DNA from 2 places in the Paenibacillus sp. NPDC093718 genome. Region 2 is predicted to be linked to the other one. Evidence: predicted binding sites of a transcription regulator. Region 2 holds the regulator's gene; the other holds the start of a gene.
What was found. Region 2 encodes Rex, which represses fermentation and respiration genes when NADH is low (regulators of the CRP and FNR family bind a similar motif). Its sites were predicted from a motif close to TTGTGAAATATTTCACAA; they were not measured.
Positions count from the first base shown of each region.

Region 1: hcp (hydroxylamine reductase) is a predicted target of Rex. The motif match lies at 2,155-2,172, and genes of this name have one in related genera.

Region 1 covers NZ_JBNNUS010000010.1:117,207-123,384, forward strand. Annotated here, with positions in the region: gene ACQKPA_RS25900 (thiamine pyrophosphate-dependent enzyme) at 1-1,074, opposite strand, end outside; gene ACQKPA_RS25905 (2-oxoacid:acceptor oxidoreductase family protein) at 1,071-2,093, opposite strand; gene hcp (hydroxylamine reductase) at 2,301-3,986, shown strand; partial or broken gene ACQKPA_RS25915 (SF0329 family protein) at 4,036-4,152, opposite strand; gene ACQKPA_RS25920 (MFS transporter) at 4,185-5,372, opposite strand.
Region 2 covers NZ_JBNNUS010000002.1:851,298-857,475, reverse strand. Annotated here, with positions in the region: gene dinG (ATP-dependent DNA helicase DinG) at 1-2,749, shown strand, start outside; gene ACQKPA_RS09665 (redox-sensing transcriptional repressor Rex) at 2,812-3,477, shown strand; gene ACQKPA_RS09660 (amidohydrolase) at 3,452-4,753, shown strand; gene ACQKPA_RS09655 (DUF5590 domain-containing protein) at 4,785-5,303, shown strand; gene ACQKPA_RS09650 (hypothetical protein) at 5,575-6,108, shown strand; gene ACQKPA_RS09645 (AAA family ATPase) at 6,101-6,178, shown strand, end outside.

The sequences.
Region 1 (6,178 bases), on a different contig from region 2:
CTGCAGGGCCGCTTTGACCTCATGGGTCAGATTGGCCCCATGTGCACCGTAAGAATCGGCGCGTTCGCCAACCAGCAGCGCTTTGACACCTGTCAGCGCTTGGCGAATTTCCTTGGCAGGGAACGGCCGGAGAATATTCGGGCTGATTATGCCCGCTTTAATCCCTTTCGCCCGCAGCCGATCCACGACGTCTTTGGAGGATTCGGCCGCCGAATTGAGCAGGAATAAAGCCACCTCCGCGTCTTCCATTCGGTACAGATCAAGCGGCGTATAAGGCCTTCCGGACAAAGCTGCGTATTCCTCTGCCACTTCCTTGAACACCTCGCCCGCACGGTACATGGCGCCCGACTGTTGGTAATGGTTATTCATCAAATCGTCGCCGTTCATATAAGCCCCAACAACGATCGGGTTGTTCTCGTCCAGCACATGTGGATATTCAGGCGACTTTTCCCCTACAAATTCCTGAACGGTTTCCCGGTTCGTAAATATGTGTACCCGGCGTTTCTGGTGCGATGTGAAAAATCCGTCATAAGCTACAATGACCGGCAGGCGTACGTCTTCATGTTCCGCGATTCGCAGCGCCATGATATTCATGTCATACACTGCCTGCGGTGAACGGGCGGTCAAAATCACCCAGCCGGTGTTCAGGCCGTAGTAAAGATCCGAATGGTCACCACGAATATCCAGCGGTCCGCAGACTGCACGCGTCACCAGATTCATGACCATCGGGAAACGTGTGCCCGCCTGCACAGGAAGCTGTTCGATCATATACAGGAAACCATTCGCGCTGGTAGCGTTGAATACCCGTGCTCCAGCTGCGGCCGCACCGTAGCAAATCCCCGCCGATCCATGTTCGCCGTCAGCTGGAATCAGCTTGATGTCGTGTTCGCCGCGTGTACGCATCATGTCAAGATATTGGGCGATTTCCGTAGATGGTGTAATCGGAAAATAACCCATAATGTGATAGTTAATCTGGGCAGCCGCCATGGCAGCCATTTCGTTGCCCGATTCGAAGACTGCCGTTTGAGCCGCCGCCAGCTTGTTCTCCGTTGTTTCTTGAATTTGCATATTCATGATCTGACTCCCTCCGCAGTTAAATAGGGAAATGATTGCGGCACACGGTGCTGCTCCGCATAATGCGGCTCTTCTAACATGGCAGCTAAAGCGGTGGTCGGACAAGCTTCGATACACTTCAAGCAGCCTTTGCAATACTGATAATCGATACCTTTCATAAACATCTGCATATTCCCGCGCTTATCCGGTTTCTTCTCCCACACGATGCAGAAATCCGGACATACCGTATCGCAGGCGGCACAGTGAATGCAGTCCTCGATCTTGTACTCTGGCAAATATCCCTGCCGGGAGCCGCTAAGATCCTTCAGGACACTGTTCGCCGTAACGTTCAGAATCCCGCCCAGCTCCTGCGTTTCATATCCAAGAATCGGCTGAGGTCTTGCGAAAGCAATTTTGTCCATAAGCTCTGAGCCATTTCCCAAGGAAAGGAACTGGACCTCGTTATATCCTCGGTCAAAGGTCCGTACATTCGCTTCCACGAGGTGGGGCAGCTTTTTCTCAAATGTTGTACGGATCACCTGCCGCATATCGTCCGGGTTCAGGAAGCTGCAGATCCGGAACAATGCCCCCAGCATGGCCGTATTCACTTTGGTTTTTTCCTCAACGGAAATTTTCAGCGCATCAACTACGGCCAGCGTTCCCTGCGTCATGTTCAGATCAACGGCCACTCCGGACAGGTCTCGCGCCGTATTCACAAGCACCGTTCCATCAGGCTGTAATCCGCTTATGACATCGATCGTCTTATACAATGCTTCATGAAATACACCGACGACATGCGGCTGCTCAATGGGACTGTGATCGCGGATTTCCACCTCGGGATCGCAGAACCTTACGAAACTCTTCACCGGCGACCCTTTTTTCTCCGAACCATAGCTGGAAAAATTCGAACCGTTAAGTCCAGAGCCGGTAACCCCGGCTTCGGCCAGCATTTTTCCGGCCAGATTAGCGCCAAGCCCGCCGATGGATTCGAGACGGATCTCGAAAAATCCCAGTTCATTCTTTTGAGGCAAAATCGACATGTTCTCTCCTCATTTCTTCTTAGGTCATTAATTCCAGTTTAAAAGAAGAAACGGACCGGGTTTGTGATTAAACTCACTACTTAAAAAATTGTGATTCCAATCACTATGTCGGTTGTGAGAGCGAAGTATACTGTCTTCAACAGTCCAATTGCGAGGCAATCTTATACTGACGTTACGACAATAATCACAAAATTGGAGGAGAAAATAATGAATAACAACGCCCAAGAGACCTTACAGCATCAGCCGTCCATGTTCTGCTTTCAATGCCAGGAAGCGTCCAAAGGAACAGGCTGCACCATTGTCGGAGTATGCGGCAAACCGCATGATGTGGCAAACCTACAGGATTTGCTGATTTATCTGCTGAAAGGTATCTCTTTTCTCAGTCTGGATGTCCGGCTGCCGGAGGTGCTTGAACAGCGCGTATCGCTGTTTATGATGGACTCCTTGTTTGCAACGATAACGAACGCCAACTTTGACCGCGAGGTTTTTGTGGGAAGAATCCGGGAAGCGATCGAGCTCCGCGGCGAGGTGCTCACCTATTATAACGAACAATATCCGGAAGGAACCGCCAATCTCCCTGATGCTGCCGTCTGGCAAGCGGATAACGAAGCTTCTTTTGATGAAAAAGCACGTACGGTTGGTGTCCTCTCGACCCGCAATGAAGACATCCGCTCGCTGCGCGAATTGATTACTTACGGCTTGAAGGGGATGGCTGCTTATACGTACCACGCGCTTCATCTGGAGAAGGATGATAACGAATTAAACCGTTTTATGCGCCGTGCACTTGCCGCCACGCTTGACGACAGCCTTGAAGTGCAGGATCTCGTAGCTTTGACGATGGAAACCGGTAAATACGGCGTAAACGCCATGGCGATGCTTGATGAAGCGAACACCTCGGTTTACGGAAATCCGGAAATTACGAAGGTCAATATCGGGGTAAGCAACCGGCCCGGCATTCTCATCAGCGGCCATGATCTGAAGGATTTGGAGGAGCTGCTGAAGCAGACGGAAGGAACCGGCGTGGACGTGTACACGCACAGTGAAATGCTGCCTGCCCACTATTATCCGGCATTCAAGAAATATGAGCATTTTGTAGGCAACTACGGGAATGCGTGGTGGAAGCAGAATAGCGAATTCGCAGCTTTTAACGGACCGATATTAATGACGACCAACTGTATCGTTCCGCCGAAAGACAGTTATAAGGACCGTATCTATACAACAGGCAACACGGGGTTTCCGGGTGTCCGCCATATTCCAGAAGGAAAAGACGGTGCTCCCAAAGACTTCTCCGCACTGATCGCGCAAGCGAAAGGATGCCCCGCTCCAACGGAACTTGAAACCGGTGAAATCATCGGCGGTTTCGCTCATGCCGCTGTGATGAACGTGGCCGATCAAGTCGTCGATGCCGTGAAATCCGGCGCGATCCGCCGCTTCTTCGTCATGGCCGGCTGCGATGGACGGATGAAATCCCGCAACTATTACACCGATTTTGCGGCTGAACTTCCAACAGACACGGTCATTCTAACTGCAGGCTGTGCCAAATACAAATACAATAAACTGGATCTAGGCGAGATCGGCGGGATTCCGCGGGTCCTGGACGCTGGTCAATGCAATGATTCTTACTCCCTGGTCGTGATTGCATTGAAGCTGAAGGAAGTATTCGGCCTTGAGGATATTAATGATCTGCCGATTTCCTATAACATTGCCTGGTATGAGCAAAAAGCGGTGATCGTACTGCTTGCCCTGCTTTATCTTGGCGTTAAAAACATTCATCTGGGCCCTACGCTCCCTGCATTCCTGTCGCCTAACGTTGCCAAAGTCCTCGTGGAAAACTTCGGCATCGGCGGCATTACCAATGTGGAAGATGACATGAACATGTTCCTTGGTGCCTAAAAAAAGAATGCCCTCACCGGGGCATTCTTTTTCTTAAGATCCAGTATTTTCATAGGGTACTGCGCCGTAGTTCATAAAAAAACTGCACAATGGGATGCTTTAACTTCATTTTCTCGCTCATATTTATGATTCACTTTTTGCCAACGCGTCTGTCCACCAAAGACAACTGTTCTTGTTATTGTGGAGGATGAGAGCACATCAGCCGCGTTGAACAGATAGTATACTTCTCAATCGACTTCCCGTGAAAATGCTGCTCACTAGCAGTACGAATCCGCCAAACAGATAGGGCAAGTTAAAGTGGACTTCAAACAAAATACCTGCCAGCATCGGTCCAAATATCGTACCGAGACTCGTATAAGCGTTATTCATCCCTGCAACAAATCCCTGTTCATCCCCGGCCACTCTGGACAGCAGCGTATTGATCGTGGGACGCAATATATTATTGAACGTAAAGAACAACATCGTGACTACCATGACATAGTAGAAATGGCCTGAGAATAATAGGAATACAAGGGATACTGCCGATAACAATAGCATGGCAACGATGATTCGTTTTTCTCCGAATCGTCGTGTGATCCGGTCGGTGAACAACAATTGATTCAACGTGCCGATGAGCGAACATACGGTAAGCAGTATAGCGATTTGACGCATCGTGAATCCGTAGACTTGTACGACAAAAAGCGGGAAAATCGCTTCAAAATGCGTTAAACCGAAGGTCATGGCGAACACAATGAGCAACAGGACAAAATAGCGAGACCGAACCGAAAGCACGATTTGTCGGAATACATTTTCCCTCTTCTCCTTCACTTGATGACGCATCCGGCGAATGTCCGCCGACAGCGATTCAGGCAATCCCCATAGACTGCAAACCATGGCCAGCAGCCCAACACATGCGGACACATAGAAGGGCATCTTGATGCCCCATTCCGCAAGCAATCCGCCGACACCCGGACCAATAATAAACCCGGAAGTCATCGACGCACCTAACCATGACATGGCCTTGCTGCGCTGCTCATCTGCTGTAATGTCGGCAATATAAGCAATAATAGACGGGATTAAGGCTGCTGAGCCTATTCCGCCAATCAATCGCGATACGAATAATAAAGTTAGATCGCCCGCGAACGCTGCGAGCAGGTTAGAGATGGCGAACAAGATCAAACCTATGATAATCATGGGTTTACGGCCATATCGATCTGACAAATTACCAGCAAGGGGTGAGAACAGAAACTGGGTCAGGCCGAAGCAGGAGACCAAATAGCCCGCTGCCTGTCCGCTTGCAGTAAACTGCTCAAGAAGTTCCGGTATGATCGGAATGACAAGACCCATACTTAGATTAGCGAGAAACATGTTGAGCAGTAGTAATGGAAACGCTGACTTTTTTAACATTTAGGACCACCTATATCGAATGGATAAAAACCATGAATCGGAAACTGAATAACAGTCCCCCCTCAATCTGCATTTGTATATGTTAGCATGTGGCTATCTATATTAAAAATATGAAAAACATATACGGGATGAATCTTTTTGATATACATGGATAAAAGTATCTACATTAAAAAGAGAACGCCCCTGAAGTTAAGGGAAGTTCTCTTGATTACTAGATTAATGTGATGCTCCATCACTAACTGGATTCGGTTTTGAATAAAGAAAACTCCCCTTAGCAGTCGGTTTCTTCACCTATCTACTTAAAGGGGAGCATATCACTAGGCTCGGAGCCTTTTAATTCAATTTATTTCCGAAAAATGGACGCCTGCTAAGAGGAAGAGAATATTAAGTGGGTATGTCAATTTTTGATGTACCTTCATTACGATCCCCATCCTCCAGTTTTACGGAAGGCGAGTTTAGTGAAGCCTATGGGAAGACCGAGCGGAACGAAGGATTCCACACCAATTAGTAATTGCATTTGTATTTGGTGGAATAGCCTGCCGATATCCCCCAGTTTACTCCCACGGGCTTCGCCTTAGTCTTTTCTGATCAACAGTGCGCAACATACCACATGCACTATATCTCCTTAGGATTAACTCTGTCGCACGTATTTTCCTGAACCTTTGTACTTATTGGTCTTTGTATTCCAGGTGAATATTCCCTCTGTCAGATCCCAGCCGCCTTCGTCTCTGAAGTTCTTCCAGTACTGATGTACTTTACCCTTTGAATCAATGTGAACTCCCTTATCCCCCATTAATTGAAGAGCT
Region 2 (6,178 bases):
CGGGATTCCGATCCCTCCTTTTATTACCGGTTTGACCGGCATTTCCGACAGTGATGTAGCGGATGCTCCGTCATTGGAAGAAATGATGATGGAACTCGTGCCCATGCTCGACGATGTCGTATTGGTTGGGCATAATGTCGCTTTTGATTTTAACTTTTTGCAAAATGCACTCGATCGCTGCGGTTATTTACCGTTCAGCGGCCGAATTCTAGATACGATGCACTTCTTAAAAATATGTTTTCCCTCGCTGCCTTCTTATCAGCTCGGGATGGTGTCCTCTCATTTCGGCCTGGAGCATGACCGTCCGCATCAGGCGGACAGCGATGCGCTTGCCACAGCCTATGCGCTGCTGAAATGCCTGGAGGAGATTGATGAGCTTCCTCTGCTTACCGTGCAGCGTTTAAGCGACCTGTTTGCCGACGAGGACAGCGATTTGGCCTGGTTCTTTGACGGCATCCGTGCTGACAGGGAGCTCCAGGCTGTACAAGCCGGGGACACCCATACGTACTATCGTCAATTTGCCATGGCAGTTGACGATTGGAACGATATTGCGCCTGTCCGGGATGAGTCGGAGCCTAATCCCTTGGCTGATGTAAGCTTTGAGCAATACATGAATGATGTCCGTGAACGTCTAAAGGAAACGCTGCCTCATTACGAGAGCAGGGATGCCCAGGACATGATGTTTCAGGAAGTGATGCAGGCACTCGATGAGAATAAACATTTATTGATCGAAGCCGGCACGGGAACAGGCAAATCCCTCGGGTATTTGCTGCCGTCGATTTATCAAAGCGTGAAGCAGGAACAGAAGGTTATGGTGAGCACGCATACGATCAACCTTCAAGAACAGCTGCGTGACCGGGATATTCCCCTGCTCACCCAGGTTGTTCCTTTTCCTTTTAAAGCGGCTATTTTCAAAGGAAGAGGCCATTATTTGTGTTTGAGAAAATTTGAACATAAAATAAATAGAAGAGATTTTCATTCCCCGAAGGAAGATGTGATCACCGCGGCGCAGATGCTGGTCTGGCTGACCCAGACGGAGAACGGGGATGATGAGGAGCTGAACCTTGGCGGTCGCGGAGGGGATTTCTGGGAGACCATTTCCAGTGATTCGGATTCCTGCCTGGGCCGTGCCTGCCCATGGTTCCGCAAATGCTATTATCACAGGGCCAAACATGAAGCGGGCATCGCGGATGTTGTCATTACGAATCATTCGAAGCTGTTCACCGACGTGAAAGCGAATCACCAGCTGCTTCCGAGTTATGAGCGTCTCGTCATCGATGAAGCGCATCATTTGGAGGACGTCGCTGGCAAGCACCTTGGCTTGCAGATGAAATATTTTTCGGTTGTCCACACGTTGACCCGTATGTACAAAGACAGCCGCAGCGGTCAGCTTCCGGCTCTTCGCCAGCTGCTGCAAGCATCATCGCATGAAAAGGCTGTCGAGTGGTCTTCCATCATCGATCGGATCTATCCGGACCTGATCACCGCCAAAGAGAACTGGGACAGGCTCAGCGATCAATTGTTCGGACTACTTCCGGAACGCGGAGATGCGACCCCGGGGGATGCCGGTCAATTCTCGCTTCGGTTATCGCCTCTGAAGAAGCCGAAGGATTGGGATTCGCTTGCCGAGCTGGAGCATCAAATTCATCTGACGCTGGGCGATGTCGTACGCAAGGGTGACAAGCTGATCGCCGAAATGAAGGAAGATTTGGACGACTACAGCGCGGACAGTCTGTTGACAGACCTATCGGGTCTGTTTAAGGACCTGGCCGCACACCGTGAGGACCTGAGGTCCTTCATGGCCCTGAATGATGAAGGTACGGTGTACTGGATGGAGGCCAACGGCAACTTCCGCGGCAAATCGCTGCAGCTTTACGCGGTGCCTGTCGACGTCAGCACCCACTTAAAGGAATTGTTTTTTGACAAGAAACAAAGCGTGATCCTGACATCGGCGACCTTGTCTGTGGACAAATCGTTTCAGTTCATGATCGAGAACTTGGGTCTTCAGGAAGCGGCAGATAGCGGCAACCTGAACACAGTTCTGCTGCCGTCCCCGTTTAATTACAGGGAGCAGGCACTCCTTGTTGTGCCGCGCGATTTTCCGAGCGTGAAGGGCTCGGTCGGGGATGCGCTCTTTGTGAATACACTTGTGCAATCATTGGCTGATACGGCAATCGCGACACATGGTCGCATGCTTGTCCTGTTCACCTCGTACCGCATGCTCCGTCAGGTGCATGAGCCCTTGAAGGAGGCGCTGGCATCCAGCGATATTACGGTACTGGGACAAGGGATGGACGGAACCAGCCGAACCAAGTTAATCCGGAGATTCCAGGATAGCAGCGCTTCGGTCCTGCTGGGTACCAGCTCCTTCTGGGAAGGGGTAGATATACCCGGTGAGGCACTCACTTGCCTTGCCATCGTCCGGCTGCCGTTCCAGCCGCCGAACCACCCATTGGTCGAAGCCAAGAGCGAATTGCTGCAGCAGCAGAAGAAGAACCCGTTCATGAAGCTATCGGTCCCGCAAGCGGTCATCCGCTTCAAACAGGGATTTGGTCGATTGGTACGGACCGCGCAGGATAAGGGGATTGTCATCGTCTACGATACTCGGGTCATTGAATCCTATTATGGGAAGTATTTTTTATATTCCTTGCCGGGACCGAAGATGGAGCACATGCCGACAGAGGGAATCGTTCCCCGAATTTCGGAATGGCTGCAGGCAGAGGCAGGCATAGGGAATCAAGCTGAATAAAGTGAAACCATGAACGAGCACAAACAAATGTAGTTATTAACCTATTATTAGGGGGAGCATGCATGAAATCGGAAAAAATTTCGGAAGCCGTGGTCCGCAGATTACCTGTATACTTGCGCTATTTGAATGAGCTTCAGAAAAGGGAGGTCTCCACGGTTTCCTCCCAGGAATTGGGACAGAAACTGGACCTCAATCCTGCTCAAATTCGTAAGGACCTAGCGTATTTCGGTGATTTTGGACGGAAAGGGATCGGATATGACGTATCTTATCTGATCGAGAAAATTCGCCAGATTCTAAAGCTGGACCAGAAGATCAATGTCGCATTGATTGGGGCCGGTAATCTTGGACATGCATTATCGAATTACAATGCATTTCTAAAGGACAATATGAAGATTGTGGCGGTTTTCGATTCGTATTCTCCCAAAGTTGGTATGAAAATTAACAATTTGGTCGTACAGCCGATGGAGGAACTGGAGAAGACGGTTCATGAGTACGGCATTCGTATCGGAATTATCACCGTTCCGGATTTTGAGGCGCAGAATGTAGCGAATCAGCTTATCGCGGCAGGCATCGAGGCTATCCTGAATTTTGCGCCGACCATCCTGAAAGCTCCATCCCATATCCGGATTCATACGGCTGATTTTACTACGGATTTGCAGAGTTTGGCCTATTATTTGGATAACGGCAAGGAGGATGCAGCACATGACGACAACGAAGTGGATGGTTAAAAACGGAACGTTTGCGGTACTAGAGGAAGGAAAATCCGTGTTACGCGGATATATGGTCGTGGAGAATGACCGGATCACCTACCTGGGTGAAGAAGAGCCGACTGTCCAAGAGGGAACAGAAATCATCGACGGAACCCATCTGTTTTTCCTGCCTGGATTGGTGAACACGCACGGTCATGCGGCCATGTCGCTACTTCGCGGGTATGGCGACGATCTGGCACTACAGGTATGGCTTCAGGAAAAGATGTGGCCAATGGAAGCCAAATTCACGGCCGACGATGTATACTGGGGAACCTCACTCTCCGTGCTGGAGATGATCAAAGGCGGAACCACGACATTTGTGGATATGTATGATCATATGGATCAGGTTGCGAAGGTTGTGCAGGACTCCGGAATGCGCGGCGTTCTGACACGCGGTGTCATCGGATTATGTCCGCCTGAGGTGCAGCAGCAGAAGCTGGATGAGGCGGTTGCATTCGCGAAAGACTGGCATGGCAAGGCTGACGGTAGAATTACGACGATGATCTCACCGCATGCACCCTATACGTGCCCGCCGGATTTCATCGAAAAATTCGTGCAGGCGTCACATGATTTGAATCTGCCTTTGCATACGCATATGTCCGAAACGGAAACGGAAGTCGCTCAGAATGTAAATGACTACGGACTTCGGCCTGTTGCGCATCTAGAGAAGCTTGGCATGTTCTCCCGTCCAACGCTGCTTGCGCATGCCGTTCATCTGACCGATGAAGAAATCGAAATTCTGGCCAAACATCAAGTGATGGTTTCGCATAATCCAGGCAGCAATTTGAAGCTTGCCAGCGGCATCGCTCGCGTGCCTGCACTGCTGAAAGCCGGGGTCACCGTGTCTTTGGGTACCGATGGACCTGCCAGCAATAATAATCTGGATATGTTTGAAGAGATGCGGCTGGCCGCACTGATCCATAAAGGAGTGAGCGGGGATCCAACCGCGATTCCAGCATCCGAAGCGCTTCGGATGGGTACAGAATATGGAGCCAAGTCAGCCTTCCTTACGGATATTGGTACGCTTGCGGTAGGTATGAAGGCAGATATGATCGCATTGAACACGGATCAGGCGCACTTCCTTCCGAAGACGGATTACATTTCTCATGCTATCTACTCCGCCAGTGCGAAGGATGTTGAGCATGTATGGGTTGACGGCAAGCAGGTCGTGAAGAATGGCGCGAGTCTTACTCTCGATGAGGAACGTATCCGCCGGGAAGCGCAGCGTGCCTTTGAGCGTCTTACAACCCTCTAGGGAATAATCAAGGGGAGCGAGGAAGACGGATTTGAAGAAAAAAACGAAGTGGATATTGCTGAGTGTATCCGGCGTGCTGCTGTTACTGCTTGGTTTACAGCTCTATTATTCATATGTTATGAAAGATACATGGAATGAAGAAAGAATGGCAATTGCTGCCGCCAAACAGCATGGCCAATTGGTTACGTCCGGGAAAACCTATAAATCGGTGTGGGGCGAGGATAATAACTATTGGGTGATAAGCGGGAAGGATCAAGACAATCAAGATCGTATGGTATGGGTAAAATTTACGGATGACAACGTACCTGTTGAAGGTGCCGACGCTGTCCAATCCGTTTTGTTGAATACGGGGATGTCGGAAGCCCAGATGCGGGATCAGATTTATAACGAATTGCCTGGCGTAGAAATTAAGCGGTTGCTGCCTGGAATGTATGAGGGCGAGTATGCCTGGCAGCTGCAGTATGAACACAACGGTCAGCGCGGTTATCGGTTTTATCGTTTTCAAGACGGTAACACCATCGGTAATGACATTATTCTTCCAAATCAATAAAAAACGAAGTAAAGAGAGGCGTCCCTTACTATTTAAGAGGGGGCTTCTCTTTTTCTCTCTCATAATTGTAAGCGTATTCAGAAATGATAATGGAAAAACTGTTCTAAATATTTTCACAGACATGCATGAAAAAGTATATAAGATGTGATATACTCATACTTGTACAAAATGAGCATATAAAATACATGCATCCCTATATATCGTTGTTATATGTATTATTGTGTTGCAACATGATAGACAAAATTTCATACAGAAATGAAGGAGGAACTTCATGAAACTACGCATTGTACCTATCATGCTGACTGTCGTGATCTCAGCATCGGTTCTCTTTGGCGGATGGTTTCTGTATCGGCAGATGGCTTTGCAAAATCCGCTGGCCAAAGTTGTGTCACAATATGACGGCGTGAAGGATTCACATATAGATATTAAACAGAATACCGTTACTTTGAATCTTGATTTGGCACCAGATACAAATTTACAAGGTTTGGTTCAGCATATTAAGAAGGAAGGCAAGTCTGTGATTGGCAATCGGGAATTGAAAATCCTGGTGGAGGACCATTCCTCGGAAGCACTGGATCAATGGTGGGAGAAGGCGATGCTGTCAGTCGCTGAAGCGATGGATAATAAGCAATATACCGATATTCAATCATCGCTCGAGCAGCTTGCTGCCCAGTCTCCGAATTTGAAAGCAAAAGCAACGATTGATGACACTAACGTCTATGTCAGCTTGTCAGACGGCAAGTCTGGTAAATTTATAATCTTGCCGCGTCAGTCTGGCAACATGGAGGTGTGGAATCATGCCTAAATTAGCTAAAGAAATCATGTTAGGCTTTATTCCCGTATTGCTGGTATTCCTTGTATTTGTCGGCGTGAAC